DNA from 3 places in the Kitasatospora sp. NPDC034533 genome. Region 1 is predicted to be linked to each of the others. Evidence: riboswitches for the same ligand, from Rfam matches in the RefSeq annotation. Region 1 holds a riboswitch; each other region holds the start of a gene.
The links. Region 1 has a riboswitch for S-adenosylmethionine ahead of thrC (threonine synthase). Riboswitches for the same ligand answer to the same signal wherever they lie in the genome.
Positions count from the first base shown of each region.

Region 2: it holds a riboswitch for S-adenosylmethionine, as region 1 does, so the genes downstream of both, ACZ55U_RS07910 (aminotransferase class V-fold PLP-dependent enzyme) here and thrC (threonine synthase) in region 1, are expected to answer to the same signal.
Region 3: it holds a riboswitch for S-adenosylmethionine, as region 1 does, so the genes downstream of both, ACZ55U_RS03725 (IclR family transcriptional regulator) here and thrC (threonine synthase) in region 1, are expected to answer to the same signal.

Region 1 is NZ_JBVITE010000005.1:69,550-79,474, forward strand. Features, by position in the region: gene ACZ55U_RS05610 (DUF3263 domain-containing protein) at 1-210, shown strand, start outside; gene otsB (trehalose-phosphatase) at 273-1,097, shown strand; gene ACZ55U_RS05620 (alpha,alpha-trehalose-phosphate synthase (UDP-forming)) at 1,084-2,550, opposite strand; gene ACZ55U_RS05625 (glucosyl-3-phosphoglycerate synthase) at 2,589-3,590, opposite strand; SAM riboswitch class I at 3,740-3,874, shown strand; gene thrC (threonine synthase) at 3,891-5,171, shown strand; gene ACZ55U_RS05635 (ubiquitin-like small modifier protein 1) at 5,234-5,512, shown strand; gene ACZ55U_RS05640 (cold-shock protein) at 6,051-6,254, shown strand; gene groL (chaperonin GroEL) at 6,577-8,199, shown strand; gene ACZ55U_RS05650 (hypothetical protein) at 8,305-8,661, shown strand; gene ACZ55U_RS05655 (hypothetical protein) at 8,683-8,856, shown strand; gene ACZ55U_RS05660 (HD domain-containing protein) at 8,996-9,640, opposite strand; gene ACZ55U_RS05665 (PadR family transcriptional regulator) at 9,705-9,925, shown strand, end outside.
Region 2 is NZ_JBVITE010000007.1:139,047-148,971, reverse strand. Features, by position in the region: gene ACZ55U_RS07950 (L,D-transpeptidase) at 1-734, shown strand, start outside; gene ACZ55U_RS07945 (GntR family transcriptional regulator) at 743-1,114, opposite strand; gene qcrB (cytochrome bc1 complex cytochrome b subunit) at 1,233-2,891, opposite strand; gene qcrA (cytochrome bc1 complex Rieske iron-sulfur subunit) at 2,888-3,940, opposite strand; gene qcrC (cytochrome bc1 complex diheme cytochrome c subunit) at 3,949-4,758, opposite strand; gene ctaE (aa3-type cytochrome oxidase subunit III) at 4,946-5,566, opposite strand; gene ACZ55U_RS07920 (response regulator) at 5,965-6,390, shown strand; gene trpD (anthranilate phosphoribosyltransferase) at 6,511-7,587, shown strand; SAM riboswitch class IV at 7,698-7,816, shown strand; gene ACZ55U_RS07910 (aminotransferase class V-fold PLP-dependent enzyme) at 7,867-9,282, shown strand; gene ACZ55U_RS07905 (Lrp/AsnC ligand binding domain-containing protein) at 9,286-9,567, opposite strand; gene ACZ55U_RS07900 (rhomboid family intramembrane serine protease) at 9,609-9,925, opposite strand, start outside.
Region 3 is NZ_JBVITE010000003.1:160,574-170,498, forward strand. Features, by position in the region: gene ACZ55U_RS03700 (hypothetical protein) at 1-614, shown strand, start outside; gene ACZ55U_RS03705 (hypothetical protein) at 682-1,101, opposite strand; gene ACZ55U_RS03710 (HEAT repeat domain-containing protein) at 1,170-2,174, opposite strand; gene ACZ55U_RS03715 (HEAT repeat domain-containing protein) at 2,161-2,916, opposite strand; gene ACZ55U_RS03720 (DUF7144 family membrane protein) at 3,171-3,656, shown strand; SAM riboswitch class I at 3,856-3,998, shown strand; gene ACZ55U_RS03725 (IclR family transcriptional regulator) at 4,196-4,909, shown strand; gene ACZ55U_RS03730 (DUF362 domain-containing protein) at 5,197-7,329, shown strand; gene ACZ55U_RS03735 (NAD-dependent epimerase/dehydratase family protein) at 7,338-8,399, shown strand; gene ACZ55U_RS03740 (hypothetical protein) at 8,403-8,855, opposite strand; gene ACZ55U_RS03745 (hypothetical protein) at 8,865-9,925, opposite strand, start outside.

The DNA of each region.
Region 1 (9,925 bases):
CGGGACCGGGCGGTGCTGGCGCTGGAAGGACGGCAGTGGCGTACGGCCGGGGCGAAGGAGCGGGCGATCCGGGAGGAGCTGGGGCTCTCCCCGACGCGGTACTACCAGCTGCTGAACGGGCTGCTGGACCGGGAGGAGGCGCTGGCGCACGCGCCGGTGCTGGTGAACCGCCTGCGACGGATCCGGGAGGCGCGCCGGGCCGCCCGCTGACGGACCCGGCGGGTGCGGAGGCGCGGGCTTCGGGGTAGGGCTTTCGTATGGGTTTTCAAGAGATGTTCGTACCGGGAACCGAGGCCGGACGGGACGGGGTGCGGGCCGTGCTGGCGGCGCCCGGGGACGCCGTGATCGGGCTGGACTTCGACGGGACGCTGGCGCCGATCGTGGCGGACCCGGGGCAGGCGCGGGCGCACCCGGGGGTGGCGGGGGCGCTGCGGCGGCTGACCTCCGTGGTCGGCGCCGTGGTGGTGGTGACCGGCCGGCCGGCCGCGCTGGCGGTGGAGTACGGCGGGTTCGCGGACCTGCCGGGCGTGGTGGTGCTGGGCCACTACGGCGCCGAGCGGTGGGAGGACGGGAGGCTCTCGGCGCCGGAGGTGCACCCGGGGGTGGTGCGGGCGCGGGCCGAGCTGCCGCGGGTGCTGGAGCGGGTGGCCGCGCCGGAGGGGACCTGGGTGGAGGACAAGGGCCGCTCGGTGGCGGTGCACACCCGGCGCACGGCGGCGCCGGAGCAGGCGCTGGAACTGCTGCGGGCGCCGGTGGAGGAGCTGGCGGCCGGGCACGGGCTGGTGGTGGAACCCGGGCGGCTGGTGCTGGAGCTGCGGCCGCCGGGGGTGGACAAGGGGGCGGCGCTGACCGGGTTCCTGCGGGAGCGCGGGGCCCGCTCGGTGCTCTACGCGGGGGACGACCTGGGGGACGTGGCGGCCTTCGCGGCGGTGGAGAAGCTGCGCGGCGAGGGCGTGGCCGGGGTGCTGGTGTGCGCCGGCGCGGTGGGGGACGCGCCGGTGCGGGAGCTGGCCGACCGGGCGGACCTGGTGGTCGCCGGGCCGCAGGGCGTGGTGGAGCTGCTGGAGGCCCTGGGGGAGGCGCTCACAGCGCGTTGAGCTGGTCCAGGAACCACTGCTGCGGGGAGAGCGCGGTGGCCGCGGCGGCCAGGCGCTTGGTGCGGTCGGCGCGCTCCTCGTGGCTCATGGTCAGGCCGGCGTGGAGGGCGTCGGCCGTCGCGATGACGTCGTACGGGTTGACGGTGAGGGCGTCGTCCGCCAGCTCGGCGTGGGCGCCGGCCTCCCGGGAGAGCACCAGCGCGCAGCCGTGGTCGGAGACCACCGGGACCTCCTTGGCGACCAGGTTCATGCCGTCCCGGATGGGGTTGACCAGGGCGACGTCGGCCAGCCGGTAGGCGGCGAGGGAGCGCGGGAAGTCGTCGTCGACGTGCAGGAGCAGCGGCTGCCAGCCGGGGGTGGCGAACTCGGCGTTGATGGCGGCGGCCAGGTCCTGGACGGCGGCGGTGTAGTGCCGGTACTCGGCCAGGTCGGTGCGGGACGGGTAGGCGAAGGCGATGTGCACCACCCGGTCGTGCCACTCGGGGCGGGTGCGGAGCAGGTGCCGGTACGCCTGGAGACCGCGCACGATGTTCTTGCTGAGCTCGGTGCGGTCGACCCGGACGATGGTGCGGCGGTCGCCGACGGCCTCGCGCAGGGCGGCGAGGCGCTCGTCCACGTCGGGGCGGCGCGAGCGTTCGCGCAGGAAGTCGCCGTCGGCGCCGAGGGCGTGGACGCCGAGGCGGGTGGTGCGGCCGTCGTGGGTGACGGTGAGCGCGTCGTGGTCGACGGTGGCGCCGAGGAGGTCCGCGCAGCAGGCGGCGAAGGCGCGGGCCCAGCGCTCGGTGAGGAAGCCGGCCCGGTCGGCGCCCAGGATGCCGGTGAGCACGGCCCGGGCGACGTCGTCGGGCAGCAGCCGGTAGTACTCGGGCGGGGCCCAGGGGGTGTGCGAGAAGTGGCCGATCCGCAGGTCGGGTCGGGCCTCGCGGAGCAGGGCCGGGACCAGCGACAGGTGGTAGTCCTGGACGAGGACCGCGGCGTTCGGGGCGGCCTCGCCGGCCAGGGCCTCGGCGAAGGCCTCGTTGTAGGCGCGGTAGGCGGCCCACTCGGTGCGGAAGCGGGCGTCGAAGGAGGGGGCGGTCGGGGTCGCGTAGAGCAGGTGGTGGACGAACCAGAGGGTGGAGTTGGCGACGCCGTTGTAGGCGCGGGCGAAGGTCTGCGGGTCTATGTCCAGCATCCGCACGGCCTGCCCGCCGACGTCGTGGCCGGCCCGGTCGAGGCGGCCGTCGGGGGCCTCGGCGGCGGCTCTGCGGTCGGAGTCGTTGAGGGCGGCGCAGACCCAGACGGCGTTCGGGTCGTCGATCGCGGAGAGGCCGGAGACCAGCCCGCCGCCGCCCCGCCGCAGGGTCAGCGTGCCGTCGACGGTGGTGCTGAAGGACACCGGTCCCCGGTTGGAGGCCACCAGGACGGGGGCGGTGCCGGTCTCGCTCGAACGGTTGGTCGTGAGATCGCCCATGGTTGGCATGTTGCCGGGGGTACGGGGCGGCAAACCCGTCAGTGGCGGGCGGCGTACTCGGGGACGGTGTGCATCGGGGGGCGTTCCCGGGCGGTCACCGGGTGGGTGTGGGCGGTGAAGGCCCGGGTCCTCGGGTCGCGGGTGAACTGGGTGAGGTGGGGGTGGACCAGGTCGGCGGAGGCCTTGAGGCGGTGGGTGCGGTCGAGGCGTTCGAGGGCGGTCCGGTAGATGGTGGCGGCCATCCGGCCGAGGGCCTGGCCGTCCTGGTGGCGGTGGTGCCGGACGCCGACGTCCACCTGGGCCAGCGCGTCCAGGCCGGCCAGCTCCAGGGCGTCGACCAGCAGTCCGAGTTCGACGCCGTAGCCGGTGGGGAAGGGCAGCCGTTCGAGCAGTGAGCGGCGGGCCGCGTACTCACCGCCGAGGGGCTGGACGAAACCGGCGAGTTCCGGCCAGTGGAGGTTGAGCAGGGGCCGGGCGACGAGTTCGGTGACCCGGCCGCCGCCGGCCGGCAGCACGGCGCCCTCCGACTCCAGCGGGCGGTCGTACATGGCCTTGACCAGCTGGATGGACTCGTCGGTCAGCAGCGGGCCGACGATGCCGGAGACGAAGGCCGGGTCGAACTCGCGCAGGTCGGCGTCCACGAAGCAGACGATGTCGCCGCGGGTGACCAGCAGCGAGCGCCAGAGCACCTCGCCCTTGCCGGGGACGGCGGGCAGCCGGGGCAGGATGGCGTCGCGGTGCTCGACCCGGGCGCCGGCCTCGGCGGCGACGGCGGCGGTGTCGTCGGTGGAGCCGGAGTCCACCACGACGAGTTCGTCGACCAGCGGCAGGCGTTCCATCAGCTCGCGGCGGATGGTGCGGACGATGTCGCCGACGGTGGCCTCCTCGTCCAGCGCGGGCAGGACCACGCTGACGGTGCGGCCGGTGCGCTCCTTGGCCGCGAGGAGGGTGCTCACCGGCCGGTCGGCCGCGCTCCAGGAGCGGCGGCGCAGCCAGGACGCCGCCTGCGGGAGGAGCTCGGGGGTCGGTTCGGCGGGCACGGAAGTCTCCTCGGCGGGGTCGGGTGGAACGGGTCATCTCGCGTGGCGGACAGTCCCGTTCATGGGTTGACGCCTTCGGATACAGTCTTCGTACAGCGGTCGGACCTTCGCACGCCGGGGTCGCCGTTGAGCACCACCACAATTTCACAAGCTCATCCAGAGGGACTGAGGGAACGGCCCGTTGACGTCCCGGCAACCTTCCCGCCCGGCTGTCGTCACAGGCCCCGGCGGGACAGGTGCCAATTCCGGCCTGTGGCGCGACCGCGCCACGGGGAAGATGAGGAGAGAGGCCTCGCCATCATGGCTATCGACACCGCCGCACCCGTTTCCGTGGACCTCGGCCCCGCCGCCGCCCTGTCCTGTCGGGAGTGCGGCACCCGCTTCCCGCTCGGCCCCAGCTTCGCCTGCCTGGAGTGCTTCGGCCCGCTGGAGATCGCCTACGAGTTCGGCGGTGAGGGCGCCGAGGAGCTGCGCAAGCGGATCGAGGCCGGCCCCACCTCGATCTGGCGCTACGCGCCGCTGCTGCCCGTCCCGGCCGACGTGGCCTCCAAGCCCAACCTGAACCCGGGCTGGACCCCGCTGGTGAAGGCGGACAACCTGGGCCGGGAGCTCGGCTTCACCGCCCAGCTGCACATCAAGGACGACTCGGGCAACCCGACGCACTCGTTCAAGGACCGGGTGGTCGCGTGCGCGATCGAGGCGGCCCGGGCGTTCGGCTACACCACGCTCTCCTGTTCCTCCACCGGCAACCTGGCCGGCGCGGTGGGCGCGGCGGCGGCCCGGGCCGGGTTCCGCTCCTGCGTGTTCATCCCGCACGACCTGGAGCAGGGCAAGGTCGTCATGGCCGGGGTGTACGGCGGCGAGCTGGTCGGCATCGAGGGCAACTACGACGACGTGAACCGCTTCTGCTCGGAGCTGATCGGCGACGCGGCCGGCGAGGGCTGGGGCTTCGTCAACGTGAACCTGCGGCCGTACTACGGCGAGGGCTCGAAGACGCTGGCGTACGAGATCTGCGAGCAGCTCGGCTGGCGGCTGCCGGAGCAGATCGTGATCCCGATCGCCTCGGGCTCGCAGCTGACGAAGATCGACAAGGGTCTCCAGGAGCTGATCAAGCTCGGCCTGGTCGAGGACCGGCCGTACCGGATCTTCGGCGCCCAGGCCGAGGGCTGCTCCCCGGTGTCGGCCGCGTTCAAGGCCGGCCGGGACGTGATCAAGCCGGTCAAGCCGGACACCATCGCCAAGTCGCTGGCGATCGGCAACCCGGCCGACGGCCCGTACGTGCTGGACATCGCCCGCCGTACCGGCGGCGCCGTGGAGGACGTCACGGACGCCGAGGTCGTGGCCGCGATCCGGCTGCTGGCGCGGACCGAGGGCATCTTCGCCGAGACCGCGGGCGGGGTGACCGTCGGCGTGCTGAAGAAGCTCGTCGAGACCGGACAGCTGGACCCGGCCAAGGAGACCGTCGCGATCAACACCGGCGACGGCCTGAAGACCCTGGACGCCGTCTCCGACGCCGGGATGACCGCCGTCATCCGCCCGACGCTGGACGCCTTCCGCGCCGCCGGCCTCGCGTCCGCCTGAACCGCCCCGGAACCCACCCCCGCAAGGCAGGCCCCGCGAGGCCGGCCCCCGCAAGGAGAGTCATGAGCGCCAACGTCCGCATCCCCACCATCCTGCGCACCTACACCGGCGGCGCCGCCGAGGTGACCGCCGAGGGCGCCACCCTGGCCGAGGTCATCGCCGACCTGGAGCGCAACCACCCCGGCATCTCCGCCCGCATCCTGGACGACACCGGCAAGCTGCGCCGCTTCGTGAACGTCTACGTGAACGACGACGACGTGCGCTTCGCCGAGGGCCTGGCGACCGAGATCAAGGACGGCGCCGGCGTCTCGATCATCCCGGCGGTGGCCGGCGGCTGCTGAGCCCACGCGGTGACCCGCGGTCGCCCGCGCGTACGGAATTCGGCTCTCCGTACGCGCGGGCGGCCGTTCGCATTTCGGCGGGAATATTTCCGGGTCGAGTCGGAGTAGAGTGTCGCTCGGCTGGGAACAGGGATTCCCTTTCGGCCCGCGCGGTGCTCCGCCCCAGGGCGTTCGGCCGGTGAGACCGGCCCGTGAAACATGTCAGGCAGCTGTCAGAATTCCGTCAGGCATTTTGGGTAATTCGTCCGCTATGTCCGGCGTGGAATGCCGAGATCATTCCGATTCGGCCCGTACTGTCCGCTGACGCCCCGGCGGAATTACCGGCGGTTGGCCCTGTTGCAGAGGGCGTCGATCCGGATACATTCAGCGGCGGTCGACGCAATCACCCGCTCGCCGGAAGCCGTCTGGCGTCCTGAGCGGTCGGTTGCGGCGTGCACGGCTGCGCCCAGGGGGGGTTCCCCGGGCCGGCCTTCAAACCAACCCGGGCCCGCGACCTGCGGGCCCGTGAAGGGCCAGCACAGCACTAGGGGAGTTCGGAATGGCTCAGGGCACCGTCAAGTGGTTCAACGCGGAGAAGGGCTACGGCTTCATCGCGGTCGACGGTGGTGCGGACGTCTTCGTCCACTACAGCGCGATCCAGATGGACGGCTACCGCACCCTCGAGGAGGGCCAGCGGGTCGAGTTCGAGATCTCTCAGGGACAGAAGGGCCCGCAGGCGGACATGGTCCGCGCCGCGGTCTGACCCCTTCCGACTCCAGGAGCTCGGCGCGGCCCCACGGCTGGTGACCACTCGCTTCTCGACGGGCCCGCACGACGCGTGTCGTGCGGGCCCGTCGGCGTTCCCGGACGGCCCCGGCGGCGGCTCGCGGATCGGCGGCAGGGCTTGCACTCGACCACCCGGAGTGCTAATCATTGCGTTAGCACTCACAGTGTGAGAGTGACAGCGGACCGGGTCGGTGAGGCCCCCGGGAGCGGCAGGGGAATGGACCTCCGCGCACCAGGGCCGTCCGTCGCGGGCACCCCTTGGTCCGAGCAGTCGACCGTGTCCCGGAGGACCACTTCTGATGGCCAAGATCATCGCCTTTGATGAGGAAGCTCGCCGCGGCCTTGAGCGTGGCATGAACCAGCTCGCCGACGCGGTGAAGGTCACGCTCGGCCCCAAGGGTCGCAACGTCGTGCTGGAGAAGAAGTGGGGCGCCCCCACGATCACCAACGACGGTGTCTCCATCGCCAAGGAGATCGAGCTCGAGGACCCGTACGAGAAGATCGGCGCGGAGCTCGTCAAGGAGGTCGCCAAGAAGACGGACGACGTCGCGGGTGACGGCACCACCACCGCCACCGTGCTCGCCCAGGCCCTGGTTCGCGAGGGTCTGCGCAACGTCGCCGCCGGCGCCAACCCGATGGCCCTGAAGCGCGGCATCGAGAAGGCCGTCGCCGCCGTCTCGGACCAGCTGCTGGCCCAGGCCAAGGACGTGGAGACCAAGGAGCAGATCGCCTCCACCGCCTCCATCTCCGCCGCCGACACCCAGATCGGCGAGCTGATCGCCGAGGCCATGGACAAGGTCGGCAAGGAAGGCGTCATCACCGTCGAGGAGAGCAACACCTTCGGTCTGGAGCTGGAGCTCACCGAGGGCATGCGCTTCGACAAGGGCTACATCTCCGCCTACTTCGCCACCGACCTGGAGCGCATGGAGGCGACCTTCGAGGACCCGTACATCCTCATCGCCAACTCCAAGATCGGCTCGGTCAAGGACCTGCTCCCGCTGCTGGAGAAGGTCATGCAGAGCGGCAAGCCGCTCGTCATCATCGCCGAGGACGTCGAGGGCGAGGCCCTGTCGACCCTGGTCGTGAACAAGATCCGCGGCACCTTCAAGTCCGTCGCCGTCAAGGCCCCGGGCTTCGGCGACCGCCGCAAGGCCATGCTCGGCGACATCGCCATCCTCACCGGTGGCACCGTCATCTCCGAGGAGGTCGGCCTGAAGCTGGAGAACGCCGGCATCGACCTGCTGGGCACCGCCCGCAAGGTGGTCATCACCAAGGACGAGACCACCATCGTCGACGGTGGCGGCGACAGCGAGCAGGTCGCGGGCCGCGTGAACCAGATCCGCGCCGAGATCGAGAACAGCGACTCGGACTACGACCGCGAGAAGCTCCAGGAGCGCCTCGCCAAGCTGGCCGGCGGCGTGGCCGTCATCAAGGCCGGCGCGGCCACCGAGGTGGAGCTCAAGGAGCGCAAGCACCGCATCGAGGACGCCGTCCGCAACGCCAAGGCCGCCGTCGAGGAGGGCATCGTCGCCGGTGGTGGCGTCGCCCTGCTGCAGGCCGGTGTCGCGTTCGACAAGCTGGAGCTGGACGGCGACGAGGCCACCGGTGCCAACATCGTCAAGGTCGCGCTGGAGGCCCCGATCAAGCAGATCGCGACCAACGCCGGCCTGGAGGGTGGCGTCGTGGTGGAGAAGGTGCGCAACCTCCCCGCCGGTCACGGCCTGAACGCCGCCACCAACGAGTACGTCGACCTGGTCGCCGAGGGCATCATCGACCCGGCCAAGGTCACCCGCTCCGCGCTGCAGAACGCCGCCTCCATCGCGGCGCTGTTCCTCACCACCGAGGCCGTCATCGCCGACAAGCCGGAGAAGGCCGCCGCGCCCGCCGGCGGCGGCATGCCGGGCGGTGACATGGACTTCTGATCCTGATCGTCCCGATCGGATCGGTAGGTTCCTCGTCCGCGTGGGCGGCTCCCTTCGGGGAGCCGCCCACGCGGCGTTTTCGTCGTTGCATCGGAGAATGGACGGATGGCTGCTGACGACATCGAGAAGGCCCTGCACAACGCCCGGGCGCTGATCCTGGCCGACCTCACCGCGCGGGACGTGGCGGACGCCGCCGTGGTCTCGCTGGTGGAGCAGGCCGTGACGCACCGCCGCTGGTGGCTGGAGCAGTGGCCGGACGGCACCGAGTACGTCCTCGGGCTGATCGCCCAGGACGTCCAGGACGCGCTGCTGGAGGCCTACGGCCGCTGGCCGCTGTGCGTCGACTGCGCGGCCGACGGGGACCCGCACGCGCTCGGCGTGGAGCCCGAGTTGGGGCCGGAGCCGCACTGGGTGTGCGGCAAGCGGGGCGCGGTGGTGGCACCGGTGGGGGAGCTCGCCTAGCCGCCGTGTACGGTGCGCGGCATGAAGCGCTGGGTGTGGGGTGTGCTGGGCGGGTGCTGCGGGCTCGGGCTGTGGTGGGTGGTGGTGGAGGCGGCGGGGGGCGATCAGGACGCGTGGTGGGCCATCACGGGGCGCGTCGTCTCCGTGATGGGCGGGATGTCCGCCGCGGACCGGCTGCGGTCGCGGTGGAGCTGAGTCCGGGTGGAGCCGAGGTCGCGGTGGGGCTGAGTCCGGGGGGAGCCGAGGTCGCGGTGGAGCTGAGTCCGGAGTGGAGCCGAGGTCGCGGTGGGGCTGACGGGCGTGCGGCCGCGCGCGCCTTCGGCGGGGGCCGGCTTCAGAGCGCGGCGAGTTCGGCCGTCAGGTTGGCGCGGGCGGCCGCGGTGAAGCGGTCGCGGGCGGCGGGGCTGCGGTAGAGCGCGGGCAGGGCGAGCAGGTGGCGCAGCACGGCGGCGCGGCCGGCCCGGAAGTCCGGCTCGGGGACGAAGCCGTACTCCTCGCGGACGGCGGACGCGTACGCCGCGTACGCCTCGGGGGTGCCGCCGAGGACGGCGAGGTCCGCGTCGCAGAGCACCTCGCCGTCGCGGTCGCCCGGCGCCGGGTCGTGGCCGACGGTGAGCAGCACGAGGCGCTCGACCTCGGCGACCCGCTCGGCGGGCAGCCCGGCGGCGGTCAGCGCGCGGACGGCCAGGGCGGCGCTGCGCTCCTCGTTCTCGGTGCGGTCGGGGCGGTAGACGGCGTCGTGGAACCAGGCCGCGAGGCGGACGGCGTCCGGGTCGGCGGCGTGCCCGGCCAGTTCGTCGAGGTGGCCCAGCACCGCGCGCAGGTGCGCGACGGTGTGGTAGCGGCGCTGCGGCTCCGCCCAGCGGCGCAGCAGCTCCCGGCCGTACGGCTCGGGGTCCACGACGGCCCCGCAGCGGTGCAGCAGGGCCGTCCAGTCGGCGAGCAGGTCGTCGGTTCCGGCGGTCGTCTCGGCGGTCATGCGGCCCATTCTGTCGGCCCTGCCCGGTGGACGGGATATGCCGTTCGGCGATATATGTAGTCGTATGACAGAACGCGCCATGCAGGAGCCGACGCTGCTGCTGCTCACCGCGCTGGCCGACGCCCCGCGGCACGGCTACGCGCTCATCCAGGAGATCGCCGCGATCTCCGGCGGCCGGGTCAGGATGCGCACCGGCACGCTCTACGGGGCGCTCGACCGGCTGCTCCAGCAGGGTCTGATCGAGGTCGCCGCCGAGGAGGTGGTGGACGGCCGCGCCCGGCGCAG
Region 2 (9,925 bases), on a different contig from region 1:
TGACGGTAGGCTCCCAGCCCACCGTCAAGGGCGCCTGGTACTGGGTGGACGACAAGAACCTGCACTTCCGCCCCGAGGAGTACTGGCCGGCCGGTACGACCGTCTCCCTGGCCTTCGACGGCACCGGCAGCCGGATCGCCGACGGCCTCTACGGCGGCGACCGCAGCTCGCTGAAGCTGCGGATCGGCGAACGGGTGGAGTCGGTGATCGACGCGGCCGCCCACGTCCTCACCCTGAAGCGCGACGGCGAGGTGCTGCGGACCATCCCGGTCACCACCGGCAAGCCGGGCTTCGACACCCGCAACGGCGTCAAGGTGGTGCTCGGCCAGGAGCGGTCGGTCCGGATGAACGGCGAGACCATCGGCATAGCGGCGGGCAGCTCCGAGGCCTACGACCTGAACGTGGAGTGGGCCACCCGGGTGACGTGGAGCGGCGAGTACGTCCACGCGGCGCCCTGGTCGGTCGGCTCGCAGGGCCTGGAGAACGTCAGCCACGGCTGCACCGGCATGAGCACCGAGAACGCGCAGTGGTTCTACCAGCACACCCGGGTGGGGGACCTGGTGACGGTGGTGAACAGCCTCGGCGGCGCGATGGAGCCCTTCGGCAACGGCTTCGGGGACTGGAACGTCGGCTGGGCGGACTGGCTCAAGCACAGCGCCTCCGGACAGCCCGTCAGCACCACCGCGCCGACCGCCCAGTCCCCGGCCTCGGGGATGATCCGCCCCGAGCTCTGACCGGCTCCCTAGCGCTCCGGATAGGCCAGCCGCAGGGCGTCGTCCACGGCGGCCAGGGCCTCCGCGGGGGAGAGGCCCAACCGGCTCGCCCGGGCCGCGTACTCGGCGGCGGCCTCGGCGGCCAGCCGGTGGGCGGCGTCCCCGGTGGCGGCGATCAGCGTGCCGCGCCGGCCGTGGGTCTCCACCACGCCGTCCGCCTCCAGTTCGCGGTAGGCGCGGGCGACGGTGCCTGCGGCCAGCCCCAGCTCCTCGGCCAGGGCGCGGACGGTGGGCAGCTTCAGTCCGGCCGGCAGCTCGCCGGAGCGGGCCCGCTCGGCGATCTGGGAGCGGATCTGCTCGTACGGGGGAGTGGCGGAGGCGGGGTCGACGGAGAGCTGCACGGTGGCTCCTGGTGGCGCGGGCGGCGGGTACGGGGCGGCGGGTACGGCAAAGCCCGAGGGCCGCCGACCAGACGAACTGGTCAGCGGCCCTCGGGGTGACGCGGTGGTGCCTACGGGATCAGTGGTGGCCGTGGCCGCTGGTGATCTCGTGGTGCTCCTCGGCGGTCGGCTTGGGGATCTGGCTGCCCTCGCCGTAGAAGCCGCGGGAGAGCTTGGCCCGGGTGCGGGTGAGGGCGCCGGCCTTGCGGGCCACGCCGTTCTCGTCCGTCTGGGCCGGCAGCTCGATCGGCTGGTTCTGCTCGTGCGCGGTGAGCTTGTGCAGGTCGCCCTGCGGCAGCTGGGCGTGCACCTCGACGAACTCGCCGTGCGGCAGGCGCTTGATGACGCCCGTCTCGCGGCCGTGCAGCACCTTCTCCTTGTCACGGCGCTGGAGGCCGAGGCACCAGCGCTTGGTGATGATGAAGACCGCGACCGGGACGACGAAGAAGCCGACGCGGACGAAGTAGGTGATCGCGTTGATCGACAGGTGCAGGTGGGTGGCGAACAGGTCGTTGCCACCACCGATCAGCAGCACCAGGTAGAGGCTGATCCAGGCGGCACCCAGGGCGGTGCGGACCGGGGCGTTGCGCGGGCGGTCCAGGATGTGGTGCTCGCGGTTGTCGCCGGTGACCCAGCTCTCGATGAACGGGTAGACCGCGATGGCGACCAGGACCAGCGGGAAGATCATCAGAGGGACGAAGACACCCAGGTTCAGGGTGTGGCCCCACAGGCCGATCTCCCAGCCCGGCATGACGCGGATCAGGCCCTCGGAGAAGCCCATGTACCAGTCGGGCTGGGCGTCGGTCGACACCTGGTCCGGACGGTAGGGGCCGACCGACCAGATCGGGTTGATCGTGGCGATCGCCGAGATGGCGGCGATGATGCCGAACACCAGGAAGAAGAAGCCACCGGCCTTGGCCATGTAGACCGGCATCAGCGGCATGCCGACGACGTTCTTCTCGGTCTTGCCCGGGCCCGCCCACTGGGTGTGCTTGTGGTAGAAGACCAGGATCAGGTGCGCGACCAGCAGGCCGAGCATGATGCCGGGGATCAGCAGCACGTGGATGGTGAAGAACCGCGGGATGATGTCGTGCCCGGGGAACTCGCCGCCGAACAGGAACATCTGGATGTAGGTGCCCACCAGCGGGACGGCGAGGATCGCGCCTTCCATGAAGCGGATACCGGTGCCCGACAGCAGGTCGTCCGGCAGCGAGTAGCCGAAGAAGCCGTCGAACATGCCCAGGACCAGCAGCAGGAAGCCGAAGACCCAGTTGATCTCACGGGGCTTGCGGAACGCGCCGGTGAAGAACACGCGCATCATGTGCACGAGCATCGCGGCCACGAAGACCAGGGCGGCCCAGTGGTGGATCTGGCGGATCAGCAGACCGCCGCGGATCTCGAAGCTGATGTCCACGGTGGAGGCGTACGCCTCGGACATCGGGAGGCCCTTGAGCGGCACGTACGAGCCGTCGTAGACGACCTCGGCCATCGAGGGCTTGAAGAACAGCGTCAGGTAGACACCGGTCAGGATGATGATGATGAAGGTGTAGAGGCAGATCTCGCCCAGCATGAAGGACCAGTGGTCCGGGAAGATCTTCCGCAGGTTGGCCTTGGCGAGGGAGTAGATCCCCAGCCGGCCGTCCGTCCAGTCAGCCGCGGCTTCCCACTTGTTGGCGGGCTTCTCACGCGTGCTGGAGGGCTTGGCGGCACCGGTCGTGGTGCTGCTCGCGCTACTCATCGAGCACGCTCCCAGTAGCTCGGGCCGACGGGCTCCGCGAAGTCGCCGGTGGCGACCAGGTTGCCCTTCTCGTCAGTGGTGATCTTCAGCTGCGGCAGCGGGTGGCCGGCCGGGCCGAAGATGACGCGGGCGCCGTCCGCCAGGTCGAAGGTCGACTGGTGGCAGGGGCAGAGCGCGTGGTGGGTCTGCTGCTCGTACAGGCTGATCGGGCAGCCGACGTGGGTGCAGATCTTGGAGTAGGCGAGGATGCCCTCGAAGCCCAGGTCCTTGGACTTCTCGTCCTTGATGTCCTCGGGCGCGATGCGGACCAGCATCAGGGCGTCCTTGGCGATCCGCTGCTGGAAGTCCTCGCTGTGCGTGGACAGGCCCTCCGGCATGGCGAAGGTCAGCGAGCCGACGGTGATGTCCTCGGGCTTCATCGGCTGCATGGTGTTCATGTTGATGAGCGGCAGCGGCTTGGCCTCGGTCGCCTCCTTCCAGCCGGTCTCCTTGAGCTTCTTCTCGGGAAGCGGGCCGAGGTCACGGAGCAGGACCACGCCGGAGAGCGGGACCAGCGCCATGGAGCCGATCAGGGTGTTGCGGATCATCTTGCGGCGGCCGAAGCCGGACTCGGCGGCGCCGGTCTTGAACTGCTCGATGACGTCCGCGCGGACCTCGTCGGAGGCCTCGATCGGGTGACGCTCGGACGGCATCTCGACGTCCGACATCAGGGTGCGGGCCCAGTGGACCGCGCCCGCGCCGATCATGAACAGCGCGACGCCCAGCGTCAGGCCGAGCGCGAAGTTCAGCGCGCTGACGTGGCCGAGCGGGAAGATGTAGACGATCTTGTCCGGGTCGATGGCCACGTACGAGGCGATGAAGCCGACGGTGGCGAGCATCGAGACCACGAACATCAGCGAGACCTGGCGCTCGGCGCGCTTGGCGGCCCGCTCGTCGATGTCGGTGCGACGGGGCTCGTGGGCCGGCAGGCCCGGGTCGGCGAACGGGCTGCCGTGGTCGGCCACCTCGCCGGCGGAGCCGTGGGGCTCCGGGAGCTTCTCTTCTGACATGTCGTGGCTCATGACTTCTTGGCCTTGGTGGTGTGGGCGGCGACCCAGATCGCGACCGCGATGAGCGTGCCGAGGCCGAAGATCCAGCCGAACAGACCCTCGGTCACGGGACCGAGGCTGCCCAGGGTGAGACCGCCGGGGTTGGGCTCATCGTTGGTGGTGTGGCGCACGAAGGCCACGATCTGCTTCTTCTGCTCCTCGGGCATGGTGGTGTCCGGGAACGACGGCATGTTCTGCGGGCCGGTCTGCATGGCCTCGTAGATGTGCTTGGCTTCCACGCCCTCGAGCGACGGGGCGTACTTGCCCTTGGTCAGGGCACCACCCTGGCCGGAGAAGTTGTGGCACTGGGCGCAGTTGGTGCGGAACAGCTCACCGCCCTTGGCGAGGTCCTCGGGGTTGGTCGAGGTGTACTGCTCCTCCCTCGGGGTCACCGGGCCGGGACCGAGGGAGGCGACGTAGGCGGCGAGCTGGTCGATCTCGCCCTGGGAGTAGATGTTCTTCTTGCGCGGGACCTGGGCGCCGGGCTGCTGGGCCGGCATGCGGCCGGTGCCGACCTGGAAGTCGACGGCGGCGGAGCCGACGCCGACCAGGCTCGGACCGTCGCTGCTGCCCTGGCCGTTCAGGCCGTGGCAGGAGGAGCAGCCCACGGCGAAGAGCTTCTTGCCCTCATCGATCGCGAGCGACTGCGCGGCGACGTCGGCCTGCGCCTTGTCGGCGGGCGCGAACGCGGCGTACAGCCCCCCGGTTGCCGCCAGGGCGAGAAGTAGGACGACCAGCGCCGCCAATGGGTGGCGCCGTCGTGCGGAGAGCTTTTTCACGGAATAACCCCGGTGTCAGGATCTGGTCGACTGGTGGGTGCACCCGGCGGCCGGTCTGGCCGGCACGAGGCTGCCCGTCTAGGGCTGCGCGCGCGGTCGGTCGGTGGGAGCGTCGGCACCGGCAGAAGCGGCCCGTCGCCGGTGAGGGCGGGGGCCGCAGCCGGTGGCCAGCGACCTGATCAGCTGGTTACTTGATCAGGTAGATGGTCGCGAACAGGCCGATCCACACGACGTCGACGAAGTGCCAGTAGTACGACACGACGATCGCGGCGGTGGCCTGCTCGTGCGTGAAGCGCTTGGCTGCGTACGTCCGTCCCAGGACCAGCAGGAAGGCGATCAGACCACCCGTCACGTGCAGACCGTGGAAGCCGGTGGTCAGGTAGAACACCGTGCCGTACGGGTCGGAGGACAGCGACAGGCCGTCCTTCTTGACCAGATCGGTGTACTCGAAGACCTGGCCGCCGATGAAGATCGCGCCCATGGCGAACGTGAGGATGAACCAAGCCCGGAGCTTCTTCACGTCACCGCGCTCGGCGGCGAACACGCCGAGCTGACAGGTCAGCGAGGAGAGCACCAGGATGGTGGTGTTGACCGAGGAGAAGGGCACGTTGAGGGCGTGGGCCTTCTCGGTCCAGAACTCCGGCCCCTTGACGGAGCGGAGCGTGAAGTACATCGCGAAGAGGGCCGCGAAGAACATCAACTCGGAACTGAGCCAGACGATCGTTCCGACGCTGACCATGTTCGGCCGGTTGACCGATCCGTGCGCGTGCCCGGTTTCTACTGCTGTTGCTGTCGCCACGACGGACATTATGTCGGTCCCTTATTCCGTCTTCACGTCGGGGGGTGTCCCTCGGAGTGTCCGGTGCGTGCGGTATGCCCGCTTGGCGGTCGACGGGGGGTCCGGACGGGGGCTGAGCAGCGGCGCGTCCCTTTTCTGATGGTTCCTCGGGGCAGCTTACGACCCCCTTGCCCGGCGCGTCGTTGCACGGCCGGAGCAGTCCCGGGAGGTACGGGGGAGGGGGCCCGGGTCGGCCGTACGGGTGGACCGGGCGGGGCCGGGTGACGGGCCGTCCTCCGGGCGGGTGAGCCCGGGGCGCCGGGGGCTCGGCGAGGAAGGTGCGCGAGGGGGACTCGGCGACGGGTGATCGGGAGTAGCATCCGGATCAGGCGAACGTGGTCCGGATCACACTTGAGGGAGCAGGGTCCATGGCGTACACGACCGATGAGACGCTCACCGTCCTCGTCTACAGCGACGACCGCAACACCCGCGAGCAGGTGCTGACGGCGCTCGGCCGTCGGCCCGCCGAGGATCTTCCGGAACTGTCCTACCTGGAGTGCGCGACCACCCCCGCGGTGCTCAAGGCGCTGGAGAAGGGGGGCGTGGACCTCTGCCTGCTGGACGGCGAGGCGGTGCCGGCCGGCGGGCTGGGCCTCGCGCGGCAGCTCAAGGACGAGATCTACGGCTGCCCGCCGGTGCTGGTGCTGATCGGCCGGCCGCAGGACTCCTGGCTCGCCGCCTGGAGCCGGGCCGACGCGGCGATCTCCCGCCCGGTGGACCCGGTGGCCCTGGCCGAGGCGGTGGCCACCCTGCTGCGGGCCCGGCTGGCCAAGCGCGCTCCGGCGGTCCGCTGAGCGCGGCCCCGGCCGCAGTCGGAAGAAGTAGGGGAGAGGCGACCGCTCCGCTCGATAGGCTGGCTCCATCCGTACGGACGTCCCCCCGGAGCGGGGGAACCGACAACAGTGGAGTCAGCCATGGTGAACGTGAACCCTGCGAACGGCGGTAGCGACCCCGCGCAGGTGGTCCGCTCCTGGCCGGATCTCCTGACGGCACTGTTGAAGGGGGAGGACCTCGACCGCTCGTCCACCGCCTGGGCGATGGACCGGATCATGAGCGGCGAGGCGTCCCCCGCCCAGGTGGCCGGGTTCATGGTCGCGCTGCGGGCCAAGGGCGAGTCGGTCGAGGAGATCACCGGCCTGGTCGACGCGATGTACGAGCACGCCGAGCCGCTGGACATCCCCGGCCCGGCGGTGGACATCGTCGGCACCGGCGGCGACCGGGCGAAGACCGTCAACATCTCCACCATGTCGGCGATCGTCGCGGCCGCCGCCGGGGCCAAGGTGATCAAGCACGGCAACCGATCCGCCTCCTCCGCCAGCGGCTCCTCGGACGTGCTGGAGAAGCTCGGGGTGGCGCTGGACCTGTCGCCCCGGCGGGTGGCCGAGGTGGCCGAGGAGGTCGGGCTCACCTTCTGCTTCGCGGCGAAGTTCCACCCCTCGATGCGGCACGCCGCCACGGCGCGGGTCGACCTCGGGGTGCCGACCGCCTTCAACATCCTCGGCCCGCTGACCAACCCGGCGAAGGTCACGGCGCACGCCGTCGGCTGCTTCGACACCCGGCTGGCCGGGCTGATCGCCGGCGTGCTGGCCCGGCGGGGCTCGACGGCGCTGGTCTTCCGCGGCGACGACGGGCTGGACGAGCTGACCATCACCACCACCTCGCAGGTGTGGCTGGTGCGCGACGGGGTGGTCACCGAGATCACCTTCGACCCGCGGGACGTCGGCATCGAGCTGGTCGGCATCGAGGCGCTGCGCGGGGCGGACGCCTCGTACAACGCCGAGGTCGCGCGGCGGCTGCTGGCGGGGGAGCACGGGCCGGTGCGGGACGCCGTCCTGCTGAACACGGCGGCGGCCCTGGTGGCGCTGGACCTGGGCGAGGCGCCGCTCGCCGAACAGCTGGCGGCGGGCATGGAGCGGGCCGCGAAGGCGATCGACTCCGGCGCGGCGCAGGACCTGCTGCGGCGCTGGTCGGAGGCCACCAGCCGGGCCTGAAGCGGAGGTCGGAAGCCCGTACCGGGGGCACCGGTGCGGGCTTCCACGCCGTGTCCGGATGCTGGACGGCCGTTTGACCGCCCGCTGGACGGGACCTAGAGTCTTCGCCAGGTCATGAGCGACAGCGCCAAGCCCCAGCTTGCTGTCCGGCAACCCTCCGTCCGTGGCGGGGTGCCCTGGGTGAGGACCGGGTCGTCACGGCAAACCGTCCGTGCGACAAGCGCGGACACCGGACGGCTTGCACTCCCGGGGTCCCTTACCCGTAGAAGGAGTGCATCCATGTCCGCTCACCCCTCTCCCGTCACCACCCTCCTCTCGTCGCGCTCCGCGCGGCAGCCCTCTGCCGAGCCCTGTGCCCCGCTCGCCGTCCTCGGCGCCGACGTCCAGGTCCCGCTCGCCAGCGGTGAGAAGGTCGGGTACGCCGCGCTCGACTACGCGGCCAGCTCGCCGGCGCTCCAGCGGGTGTGGGACGACGTCGCCGCCTACGCGCCGTACTACGGCAGCGTGCACCGCGGGGCCGGGTACCTCTCGCAGCTGTCCACCGACCTGTTCGAGCAGAGCCGCCGCACCGTCGGCGAGTTCCTCGACCTGCGCGAGGGCGACCAGGTGGTCTTCACCCGGGCCACCACCGACTCGCTCAACCTGCTGGCCGCCGCCGTTCCGGCCGGCACCCGGGTGTTCGCCTTCGAGACCGAGCACCACGCCTCGCTGCTGCCCTGGGCGCACGCCGGACTGGGCGTCACCTACCTGCGGGCGCCGCGCTCGCGGGCCGAGGCGGTGGCCGCGCTGGACGCCGCGCTCGCCGAGGCGCCCGAGGGCCCCAAGCTGCTGTGCGTCACCGGCGCCTCCAACGTGACCGGCGAGCTGTGGCCGGTCGCCGAGCTGACCGGGACCGCCCACCGGCACGGCGCCCGGGTGGTGCTGGACGCCGCCCAGCTGGCGCCCCACCACCGGGTCTCGGTGCGCGAGCTGGACGTCGACTGGATCGCCTTCTCCGGCCACAAGATCTACGCGCCGTTCGGCGCCGGGGTGCTGGCCGGCCGGGCCGACTGGCTGGACGCGGCCGAGCCGTACCTGGCGGGCGGCGGGGCGACCCGGACGGTGGCCCGGGAGGCCGACGGGTCGGTGGCCGTGCAGTGGCACACCGGTCCGGCGCGGCACGAGGCCGGCTCGCCGAACGTCATCGGCGCCTACGCGATCGCCTCGGCCTGCCGGGCGCTGACCGAGGCCGGCTTCGACGCGCTGGAGGCCCGCGAGCAGCAGCTGATCGCGCGGCTGACGGCCGGGCTGGCAGCGATCCCGCAGGTCAAGGTCCTCAACCTGTTCGGGGCCGACTCCGCCCGGGTGGGCGTGCTGTCCTTCGTCGTCCAGGGCTGGAACAGCTCGCACTTCTCGGCCGCGCTGTCCGCCGAGTACGGCATCGGGGTGCGCGACGGCCTGTTCTGCGCCCACCCGCTGGTGCGCACCCTGCTGGGGGACGAGGAGGTGGCTCCGTCCGAGTGCGGGGCGCCGGAGCCGTCGCTGCCGGGCGAGCGCAGCCTGAACGCGATCCGGGTGAGCTTCGGCGCCGGGACGCCGGACGAGCACGTCGACCGCTTCCTGACCGCCGTCCGGGAGCTGGTCACGGACGGCGCGGCCTGGAACTACCGCAACGAGGGCGGGCGCTGCGTCGCCGACACCCGGCGCGCGGGCTGACCGCTACTCGTCCAGGCCGAGGGCGAAGGCGGCTTCCAGGTCGTGCTGGGAGTAGGTGCGGAAGGCGATCTGGGTCTCGGTGTCGGCCACGCCCGGGACCTTGTTGAGCCGGCCCGGGATGACCTCGGCCAGGTCGTCGTGCCGGCGCACCCGCACCATCGCCACCAGGTTGTAGCCGCCGGTCACCGAGTAGACCTCGCTCACGCCCTCGATGGCGGCGATGGCCTCGGCGATCTCCGGGATGCGGTCGACACTGGTCTTGATCAGGACGATGGCGGTGATCACTTTTCGGGCTCCTTTGTGAGGTGCCGCCAGCGTATCGGGCGTCAGCCGGGTCGTCGCGGGGGGTGGCGGGCGGCGGCACAGGCGAAGAGGAACCCGGCGCAGAAGCCGATCACGTGGACCAGGTAGGCCACCCCCGGGCCCGCCGAGTGCACCGACCACCACTGAAGGGTGAACCAGAGGCCGAGCACCAGCCAGGCGGGGAAGCGCAGCGGCAGGAAGAACAGCAGCGGGACCAGGGTGGTCACCCGGGCCCGGGGGTGGAAGCGCAGGTAGGCGCCGAGGACGGCGGAGATCGCGCCGGAGGCCCCGATGAGCACCCGGGTGGCATCCGGCGAGTGCGCCTCGGCGAGGGCGAAGC
Region 3 (9,925 bases), on a different contig from region 1:
CGGCGATGGCGCAGCAGCCGGCGTCCTCGGCCCGGCGGGCCGTCAGCGCCGGCATGGAGAACGCGCTGGCGGAGTTCCTGCCGGCGTTCGGGCTGGAGGTCGTGCCGGGGCGGGCGGACGGGGAGACCCGGGTGGGCGGGGGCGGTGCAGCCGGGGCGTTGACGCCCGGGGCGTCGGTGTCCGGGGCGTCGCCGCTGGGGGCGTTGGCACCGGGGGCGCTGCCGTCGGGGTCGCGCCCGCAGGACCTCGGCATCGGGGCCGAGGTCGTGGACGCGGTGCGCCGCGCCGCCGCGCTCGTCGGCCTGCCGGTCGCCGACCACCTGCACGCGCCGGGCATCACGCTCGACGCGTGCCGGCCCGTCGACGACCGGGACGAGGTCAGGGGCGTCGCCGATCTGCGCTGGAACCCCTCCGGGCGGCTGTCGGCCGCCGCCTGCGCCGAAGGGGGCGAGCAGGCCGCGCGGCTGCGCACCGCCGTCCAGGACGCGATGCGCCACGCCTTCGGCTCCGTCCTCGGGGCCTGCGGCCTCGACCTCCGCTGGCGCCGCCCCGCGAACCTCCCGTACCAACTGCGCGCCTACGGGCCCGCCGAGCAGCCGCCGATACGCCGCTGAGCCCGGCGGGCGGAGGGCATCGGGCGCAAGGCGCCGACGTCGTGGGGGAGTTGGCAGGGCGCGGTGCTCAGCGGTACGGGCGGTGGTCGTCGCGGTGGGTGGTGGTGCCGTCGGCGAAGCGCCAGGAGCGGCTGTGCGGGCCCAGGGTCCAGCCGTCGGGGGCGTGGCGGGCGGCGGTGATCCAGGCGGCGAGTTCGGGGAGGGCCTGCCGGCGCAGGGCCTCGCGGACGACGGCCCGTTCGGCGGCCGGGACGGGGGCGATGCGGATCCGTACGTGGGGGAGGAGGCCCGGGAGGATGCCCCGGCCGTAGGGGGAGGAGGTCTGCGGAACCCACGCGACCTCCAGCACCGTCCCGTCGCTCTGGGGTTCGCGGGCGTACCAGAGGCCGGCGTCGTCCGCCTCCTGGTCGCCGAGGGCGGCGCGGACGTCCGTGGAGCTGAGCGGCCAGGACAGGTGCCGGGGCAGGCGGCGGCTACGGGCAGGCATCCGCCGAGGATGGCACGCGCGCCGGTCGGGGCGCAGGGGCTTTTCCGGCCCGCCGTACCCGGCCCCGGCTACCGTGCGTCGCGCAGTCCGAGGACGTACGCGGCCGTCGACGCGACCGCGCGGTCCTCGTCGCGGGCCAGCGCTTCGAGGGCGCGGGACGAGGCGCTCCCCGGGACGTCGGCCAGCGCCTGGGTCAGCCGCAGGCGGGCGGGCGCGTCGACGGCTCCGTCGGCGAGGCGGTCGGCGAGTCCGGTGGCGATCCGGTCCGCCAGCGCGGGATCGGCGGCCAGCGCACCCAGCGCGTCGGCCGCGTCGGCGTCCTTGACCTCCTCGACGATCATGCCGATGAGGGTCGGAACGGCGTCCGCCGCGCCGCGGGTGCCGAGCGCCAGGGCGGCGCACCCGCGGACGGCGGGATCAGGGTGGGCGAGGGCGTCGCGCAGCAGGGCGGTGGCCTCACCGCCCGGCAGTTCGGCGAGGGAGCGCACGGCGCGTTCGCGCACCTCGGCCGCGGGGGCGTGGAGGCCCTTCGCCAGCAGGGCCGGCCCGTCGCCGCCCGCCTGGGCCAGCGCCCAGCGCAGCGCCCCGGCGACGTTCGGGTCCGGCTCGGCCAGGACGGCCTCGACCAGAGCCTCCACCGGCACCGGTACGTCCTCGGACGCGGACAGGGCGGCGCGCTGCCGGGCGCCCGGGTTCTTGGACTCCAGTGCCTGGAGGAGCGAGACGATCCGCAGCACGTCCTCCCAGCCGGCGGGTTCGGCGGCGCCGATCCGGCTGAGCCGGGTGAGCAGCTCCGTCTCCGCCGCGATGCGCTCCCGGGTGCGGCCGATCAGGTCCTCGACGAGGGCGGCGGGCGCGAAGCCCGGGTCGTCGAGCGCGCGTCCGACCTCGCGCAACGACAGGCCCAGGGAGCGCAGGCTCTCGATGTGGAAGATCCGGCGGATGTCCTCCTCGGCGTACTGGCGGTAGCCGGAGTCGGTGCGGCCGGTCGGCCGGACCAGGCCGAGCGACTCGTAGTGCCTGAGCATGCGGGCGCTCACCCCGGACCGCCGGGCGACGTCACCGATCAGCACTGCCCACCGTCCCTCCCGGCGCCCCGTCGAGGGCCACCGCGCGCTTCGCCTCCTCGATCGCGGACTCGAACCCGGCGTCCGGGTCGTGCCACAGCCGTTCCGTGGCGAGCGCGTGGGCGCGCACCCGGGGGTCGCGGTCCGTCGTGGCGGCGGTCAGCACCGGCAGCACCGCCTCCCCGAGCGCGACCAGCGCCCGGCTGAGGCTCAGCCGCGTCTGCCGCCCGCCGCGTCCGAGCCGGCTCGCCAACACTACGGCCAAGCCGTGCTCGGCACCCTCGGGGACCAGTGCGACCGCCGCCCGCCAGGCACTGCGGGCCACCTCGTCGTCGGGGTCGGCCAGCAGCGCGGGCGTGATCGCCGGCCAGGCCCGCCGGTCCCCGATCTTGGACAGGGTGTGCAGCGCCTGGCTGCGCGCCTGCGCACGCGGGGAGCCGACCTCCCCGAGCAGCGGCGGGAGCGTCAGCGACGCCGGGTGGCGGGTGAGCGCCCAGGTGAGCATCTCGCGCACGGAGAACTCGGGTTCGACCGCGCACCGCTCGACGAGCCCTTCGACGTACCCCGGGCTCGGGCTCGTGCCGACCGCCAGCGCCGCCCGCAGCCGGACAGAGGGGTCGTCGTGCCCCAGCGCCCGCAGCGCCCGCAGCGCCGGCGTCGTGTCGGGGTCCGGGGCCGGGCCGGTGTCGCCGTTCGTGGTCGTGCTCACACCGGTGTCCGGGTTCGTGTCCTCGTTCGGCCTGGTCATCAGGACCACCTCCTCGGCCACAGTGAAGGGCTTGTCACGGTGTCAAGGTCAAGCGGAGCCGGAGGTCCCGCCTTACGGTGATTACGGGGCTCTGCCGTCACGGGTGCTTCTCCGCGCATCGCCGACCTCCCCGACCCCACCCGCGGCGGCTGAGAGCCGGGCCGCCGTGGTCCCCCCGGAGCACCCGCGCCCGGCCGCCCGTCCTTCCCGTACCCCGCGCCCGCGGGGCGTGCGCAACCGAAGGAGCCCGTGTCATGGCGAGTAGTGCTACCGGTCCCGCCATTCGGGGGGCCAACCGGTACCCCCACGCGAATGGGTGGACCATCTTCGCCGGGGTCATGCTGATCTCCGCCGGCCTCATGGCGGTCTTCCAGGGGACCGCCGCCATCCACCGGGACCGCGTGCTCATCGTCACCCGGAGCTACGTGTACTCGATGAACACCGAGGGGTGGGGCTGGCTCCACCTGATTCTCGGGATCGTCGTCATCGTGACCGGGGTGGCGGTCTTCAGCGGCGCGACCTGGGCCCGCGTCGTCGGTGTGGTGGTGGCGGTGTTCGGGATGCTCGCCAACTTCGTCTGGCTGCCGTACTACCCGCTCTGGGCGATCGTGCTGATCGCGATCGACGCCCTGGTCATCTGGGCGCTGTGCGTCGGGCGGGTCGTCACACCGCCGCCGCGACCGGGAGTGACCGATCACGACCGGACCGGACCGGAGCGGGCGGGACCCGACCGGAGCTGATCGGTGGCCTGACCGCCCCGCCGCCCTGCCCCGCTGCCCGGCCCCGGCAGCGGGGCAGGGCAGCGGGGCCGGCACGTCGGTGGCCCTGGGGCCCGGCGGCTGGAACAGTGCTGGTCAGGGCCCCGGACGGCGCCCTGACCAGCGCACCGTGGCGGGGGCCCGTTTGGCGAGGCGCTCCGAGCTGGGTATCGTTCGTCGCGAATCATCCAGAGGGGTGGAGGGACCGGCCCTACGAAGCCCCGGCAACTCCCCGATCGACCCGGCGTCCGAAGTACGCGCCGTGCCGTCCGGGATCAGTGCCAACTCCGGCCTGTCGCCAATGTGGCGCGGGAAAGATGAGGAGACACGGTGCTCTCTGTGCTGTCCTTCGCCCGGGCGCTGACCGCCCCGGCCCTTCCGCGTACCCGTCTCGTGCCCGGCGCAGGCAATCGGCCGACTTCTCCGGCCCGTCCTCGCTGACCACCCCCCGGCTCCCGCCGGGAGCCCCCGTGAGCAGGACCACCCACCGCTCACGGGCACTGAGACTGGAGTACCCATCCATGGAGAACACGAGCGGCGTCGGCGTGCTCGACAAGGTCACCACGATCCTCGGCATCCTGGAGGCCGGCCCGACCACCCTGGGCGGGCTCGTCACCGCCACCGGCATGGCGCGCCCCACCGCCCACCGGCTGGCCGTCGCCCTCGAACACCACCGGCTGGTCACCCGCGACATGCAGGGCCGGTTCGCCCTCGGCCCCCGGCTCACCGAGCTCTCGACGGCCGCCGGGGAGGACCGGCTGCTGGCCGCCTCCGGCTCGGTCCTCGCCCACCTGCGCGACGTCACCGGGGAGAGCGCCCAGCTCTACCGCCGGCAGGGCGAGGTGCGGATCTGCGTGGCCGCCGCCGAGCGGCTCACCGGCCTGCGCGACACCGTGCCGGTGGGCGTCACACTGCCGATGAAGGTCGGCTCCGCCGCGCAGGTCCTGCTCGCCTGGGAGGAGCCGGAGCGCCTCCACCGGGGGTTGCAGGGCGCCCGGTTCACCGCCACCGCGCTGAGCGGGGTGCGGCGCCGGGGCTGGGCCCAGTCCATCGGGGAGCGGGAGCCGGGCGTCGCGTCCGTCTCCGCGCCCGTGCGGGGCCCGTCGAACCGGGTGGTGGCCGCCGTCTCCGTCTCCGGCCCGATCGAACGGCTCACCCGCCACCCGGGTGCCCAGCTCTCCCAGGCCGTCCTGGAGGCGGCGCAGCGCCTCACCGAGGCGCTGCGCAACCCCTGACGGGGCGGGGGCGGTGGGCGGCCGGGCCTGCGGATGCGAGGTGGGGCACCGGCGGCCGGCCCGGCCCGCAGACGCGACAGGTCCGGCTCGACAGGTCCGGCTCGGGCGTCCCTGCCTCCCGCCCCCCTGCCGCCCCCGCTGCCGGGACACGAGCGCGCGTCCCCGCGCCGCATCCGACCTCCGGGCAGTAGCATCGCTTTCAACCTCTTTCGAGCTGCTTTCCGGTAATTCGGCGATGGCCCGGACGGGCGCCAACGGGAAGGCCGTCCACCGGCGTTGGGGGAGATGTGACCGTCGTCGCCGCCGTGGCCCGCTCCACCCGGGTCCGGCCGCGCTCCGGCCCGGACCTGCTGGCGGAGGCGGTCGCCCGGGCCGGGCTCTGGGAGCGGCTCGCCGAGCGGGCCGGCGGCGATCCCGCGGCGGTCGCGGTGCTGCTGACCCCGGGCGCCTCCGCCTACGGCGACCCCGCGACGGCGGTCGGCGCGGCCCTCGTGGAGCACCTGATCGACCTGCTGCACGAGCGCGGCTACCGCGACGTCGCCGTCGGCGCCGCCCGCTGCGGCCCGGACACCTGGCTGGCCGGCCCCGGACCCCTCGAAGCGTGCCGCCGACTCGGCTACCGCGAGCGCACCCCGCAGGGCAACGCCTACCGCCTCGTGGACCTCTCCGCCGAGGTCGAACCGGCCGAGTTCCCCGAATCGGCCGTGCTGCACGGCAGCGGACTGGCGCGCGGCTGGCTGGAGGCGGGCTTCCGGATCAACATCGCGAAGAACTGCACCCACCCCGAGTTCGGCTACGCCCTGTGCCTGGCCAACCTGTTCGGCGTGCTCCCGCAGGACGACAAGCACCACCACTACCGCGCCCGCCGCGACGGCGCCGAGGTCCTCGTCGACCTGCTGGGCGCCTACCCGCCGGACTTCCACCTGATCGACGCGGTCGTCAGCAGCCACGGCTGCGCCGGATCGCACGTCGGCCGCCCGCTGCGGACGGACACCGTGATCGCCGCACCGGACGGCGTCCTCGCCGACCTGGTCGGCGCCCTGCTGATGGGCGTCGACCCCGCCTCCTCACCGCTCAACGCCCGGGTCCTCAGCGACCGCGGCCTGCCCGGCGCCTACCGGATCGACGGCGACCTGACGCCCTACCCGGGCTGGCGCAACCCGCCGCGCTCGCTGGTCGAGGCGGTGCGCCGGCTCGCCCCCGACGGGCGCGCCCACCGGCTGTTCAGCATCGCCGCCTGGCAGGTCGCCCCCGGTACGGCGGAGGTCACCGACCCGGCGCTCGCCCGGCTCTCCCGCCTCCTCACCGCACTGATCCGCGCCGCCGACACCAACCCGGCCGCCACCGCCACCCTGTGCGCCATGGTCGGCGCCGCGGCCTCCGCCTCCTCCACCGTCCGCGCCTGGCGGACCGGCAACGCCAAGGACGCCCTGCGGCGCCGGGACGTCTCCCTCGCGGTCGACCCGGCGGCCTACACCCACCGGGACTTCGACCGGATCACCGCCCTGCTGCGGCCGTTGGAGACGGTGATTGACGCGCTGCCCGCCGACGCCTGGCAGATGCGCTGGCAGCACGTCGGCCACTCGATCCTGTTCGGCTGCGAACGCACCGTCAACGCCCCGTACGCCGAGTTCGTCCGGCGCGTCGACATCAGCCGGTCCATCAGCTACATGACCGACTACCTCGGCGGCCGCGTCCACGTGGTGACCCGCGACGACCAGGGCCGGCCGACCCGCCAGATCGAGCGCAACCTCTACCTCGCCCAGCCCAACTACCTGGCGTACTACGGCGGCCCGCCCATCGACGTCTGCAAGCTGGAGTCCGTCGAGTACGGCGAACGGCGGCAGCGGATCTCCTGGCGGACGGTCCGCAGCCCCAACGGCTCCGCCGAGTACGACGACGGCTCGGTGGTCTTCCTCCCCGCCGACGGCGGCGCCCGGACCCGGATCGTCATCCGGGTGCGCCAGCGCTTCACCCTCCCGCTGACCTGGCAGGTGCTGCGCCCCGACACCAGGCCCAAGCTCAGGGACCCCCTCGTCCAGGACTCCTACCAGCGCTTCTTCACCCGCACCCTGGACAACTTCGAGGCCCAGTACGAGGGGCGCCCCTACCGGATCGGCCGGCCCTGGGAACGGATCGACGACCTGGAGGCCGCCGAACTGCCCACCCAGCGGCTGACCGAGGCCGTCCGGATGGTGCGCACCGTCGCCGCCCAGGCCCTCACCCAGAGCCTGACCGTGCCGACCCCGCCGGGGCGCCTGGGCCCGGACGGCTTCTGGCACGTCGCCCCCGGCGACGCCCCGGCCCGCTCCCCGCTGCTGGGCGAGTTCCGCGAGGCGCTGCGCCCGGCGGTCACCGGCTTCTGGGCGGGCCTGCGCGAGGCCGCGGCCCGGGACCGGCGAGCGAGGCAGACCCCGTGAGGGCGTGCGTGACAGGTGCCAGCGGGCTCGTCGGCTCCCAGGTGGTGCGCGCGCTGCGCGCCGCCGGCCACGAGGCGCGGGCGCAGGTGCGCCGCAGCAGCGACCTGCGCCAACTGCACGGCCTCGACGTGCCGTTGGTCAACGCCGACCTGCGCGACCCGCCCAGCCTGCGGACCGCGTTCGACGGCTGCGACACCGTGTTCCACTGCGCCGCCGTCTTCTCCTACTGGGACATCAGCCGGGAGGAGCTGACCAGGGCCAACGTCGAGGGCACCCGCGAGGTGCTGCGGGCGGCGGCCGAGGCGGGCGTCCGACGGGTGGTGGTGACCTCCTCCTCCATCACCTGCGGCTCCTCGGGCGGACCGGTGGCCCGGGACGAGGACTGGACGCCCGGGGAGGAGTACCTGCCGGACTACTTCGTCACCAAGCTGGAGCAGGAACGCACGGCGTTCGCCCTCGGCGCCGAACTCGGCCTGGAGGTGGTGGCGGCCTGCCCGACCATTGTCGTCGGCGGGCCGGACTGGCGGCTGGTGCCCAGCAACGCGCTGATCACCCGGTACCTGGCCGACGCGCTGCGCACCACCTACCCGGGCGGGTGCAACATCGTCTCCGTCCGGGACGTCGCGGCCGGCCACGTGCTGCTCGCCGAGCGCGGTCTGCCGGGGGAGCGCTACCTGCTCGGCGGGGAGAACTGGGCGTGGCGCACCATCCACCAGACCGTCTCCGAGCTGTGCGGCACCCGGGGGCCGTGGGCCACCGCCAGCCACACCGGCGCGTACCTGGCGGCGACGGTGGGGGAGATCCGCGCGGTGCTGACCGCCCGGGCCCCGGCGACCACCCGGGCGGAGGCCCGGACGATGGGGCGCTTCTACTGGTACCGGCACGACAGGGCCGCCGCCCTCGGCTACCGGCCGCGACCGGCCCGGCAGGCGCTGGTGGAGGCGCTGGGCTGGCTGCTGACCAGCCCGCACGTGCCGGACCGGATCAGGTCCGGGCTGCGGCCGCACCCGGAGGTGACGGGTTCGCGGGAGCTGCTGCCCCGGCCGCTGGAGGACGAGGGGCCGGGCTGAGGCTCACCGCTTCGCGCTCCTGGAGCGGGACGAGCGCGTGGGTTTCTCGCCCGCGCTGCTGCTGTCGTCGCCTCCGGTGGTGCTCTCGTCGGTGGTGTCCTTGTCGGCGGTGCGCTCGTCCGGTAGCGGCTGGATGCCTCTCCTCGCGATCTCGCGGAGGTGGTCGCGCAGGCGCTCCTCGTGCTTCCGGGTGACCTCCGCCACCCGCTGGGCGTAGTCGATGCCGAGTTCGCTCAGCTCCAGGGCGAACCTCAGGTCCTCGTCGGCGACGAACTTCCAGTACTCGGCGTAGACCTCCCCCCAGGGGAGTCTGCCGGTGGCCATCCCGGCCGTCAGCTCCGCCCAGTCGCCCCACATCGTGGTCTGGATCTCGGCGACCGTGGCCGCCGTGGACCGCAGGTGCTCCCAGCCCGCCTGGAGCTCGTCGTTCAGGTGTTCGGTCGTCTCGGGGCGCATGGCCACTCCTCAGGTCGGCTTGCCGGTGCCGGTCGGCAGCGGGCTCAGCAGCGTGCTGTGGTGGAACCCCAGACGGGGATCGGTCCAGACGGGCAGCTCCGGAAGGTGGGCGCGCAGCTCCGGCATCTCCACCCGCAGCCGTACGGTGTTGGCCGGGTAGTCGTAGACGGTGATCGTGTTGAGCCCCCGGTTGGCGGTGAACAGCAGGCTCTGGTCGGCGGAGAGCTGGCAGGCGTAGACCCCGTCGACGAGCGTGCCCCGGGTGACGCGCAGGGCGCCGACGAAGTGCTTGCTGCTCGGGCCGGGCGAGCCCCGGGTGAAGGCGTCGGTGACCTGCTTCGCCGCCTGCCGCGCGGAGCGCAACTGGGTTGCAAGGTTGGGGCGTTGGTCGATCACCCGGTAGGAGGAGAAGTCGGCGAGGTCGATCATCACGATGGTGCCGCTGCCGCCGTTGCAGTAGATCAACTCGCGGTCGGAGACGCAGACGTCGGAGTTGATGTGGGCGGGGAAGTTCTGGCCGCACGCCCAGTGGCGCAGGATCTGCCCGCTCCCGGCGTCGATCTCGTAGACGTACTCCTTGAAGTAGGCCATCGCCCACTCGTGCCAGTCCCGGCCCTCCTGGGGCAGGACGCGGAAGGAGAGCGCGTAGAACCGGTCGTCGCTCGGGTGGCAGGCCACGTGCCAGCAGGTCGTGGGCAGGGCGATCCGGCGGGCGACGCGCTTCTCCAGGTCGAAGACGCCGACCTCGGCGGCCTCGCCCCGGCCGGGGTGGTCCATGCCGCCGTAGACGAGGTACCGGCCGGAGGCGGTGCGCTTCATGGCGTGGGGGAGCTTGAGCCCGTGGTCGCCGATGCGCTCGGCCTCGGTGGGGCGGTCGAGGTCCATCAGCCACAGACCGTCACCGATCGCGGTGATCCCGTGGGTGCCGTCCAGCCACACCATGTGGGTGCTGCTCTTGATGGCGGCGTCCGGGGGCTCGAAGCGCAGGGCGGACACGCGCTCGCTCTCGCCCAGTGACTGGACGTCGTAGAAGAGGAGTTGCTGCCCCGCGTTGCCGAGGAACCCGAACC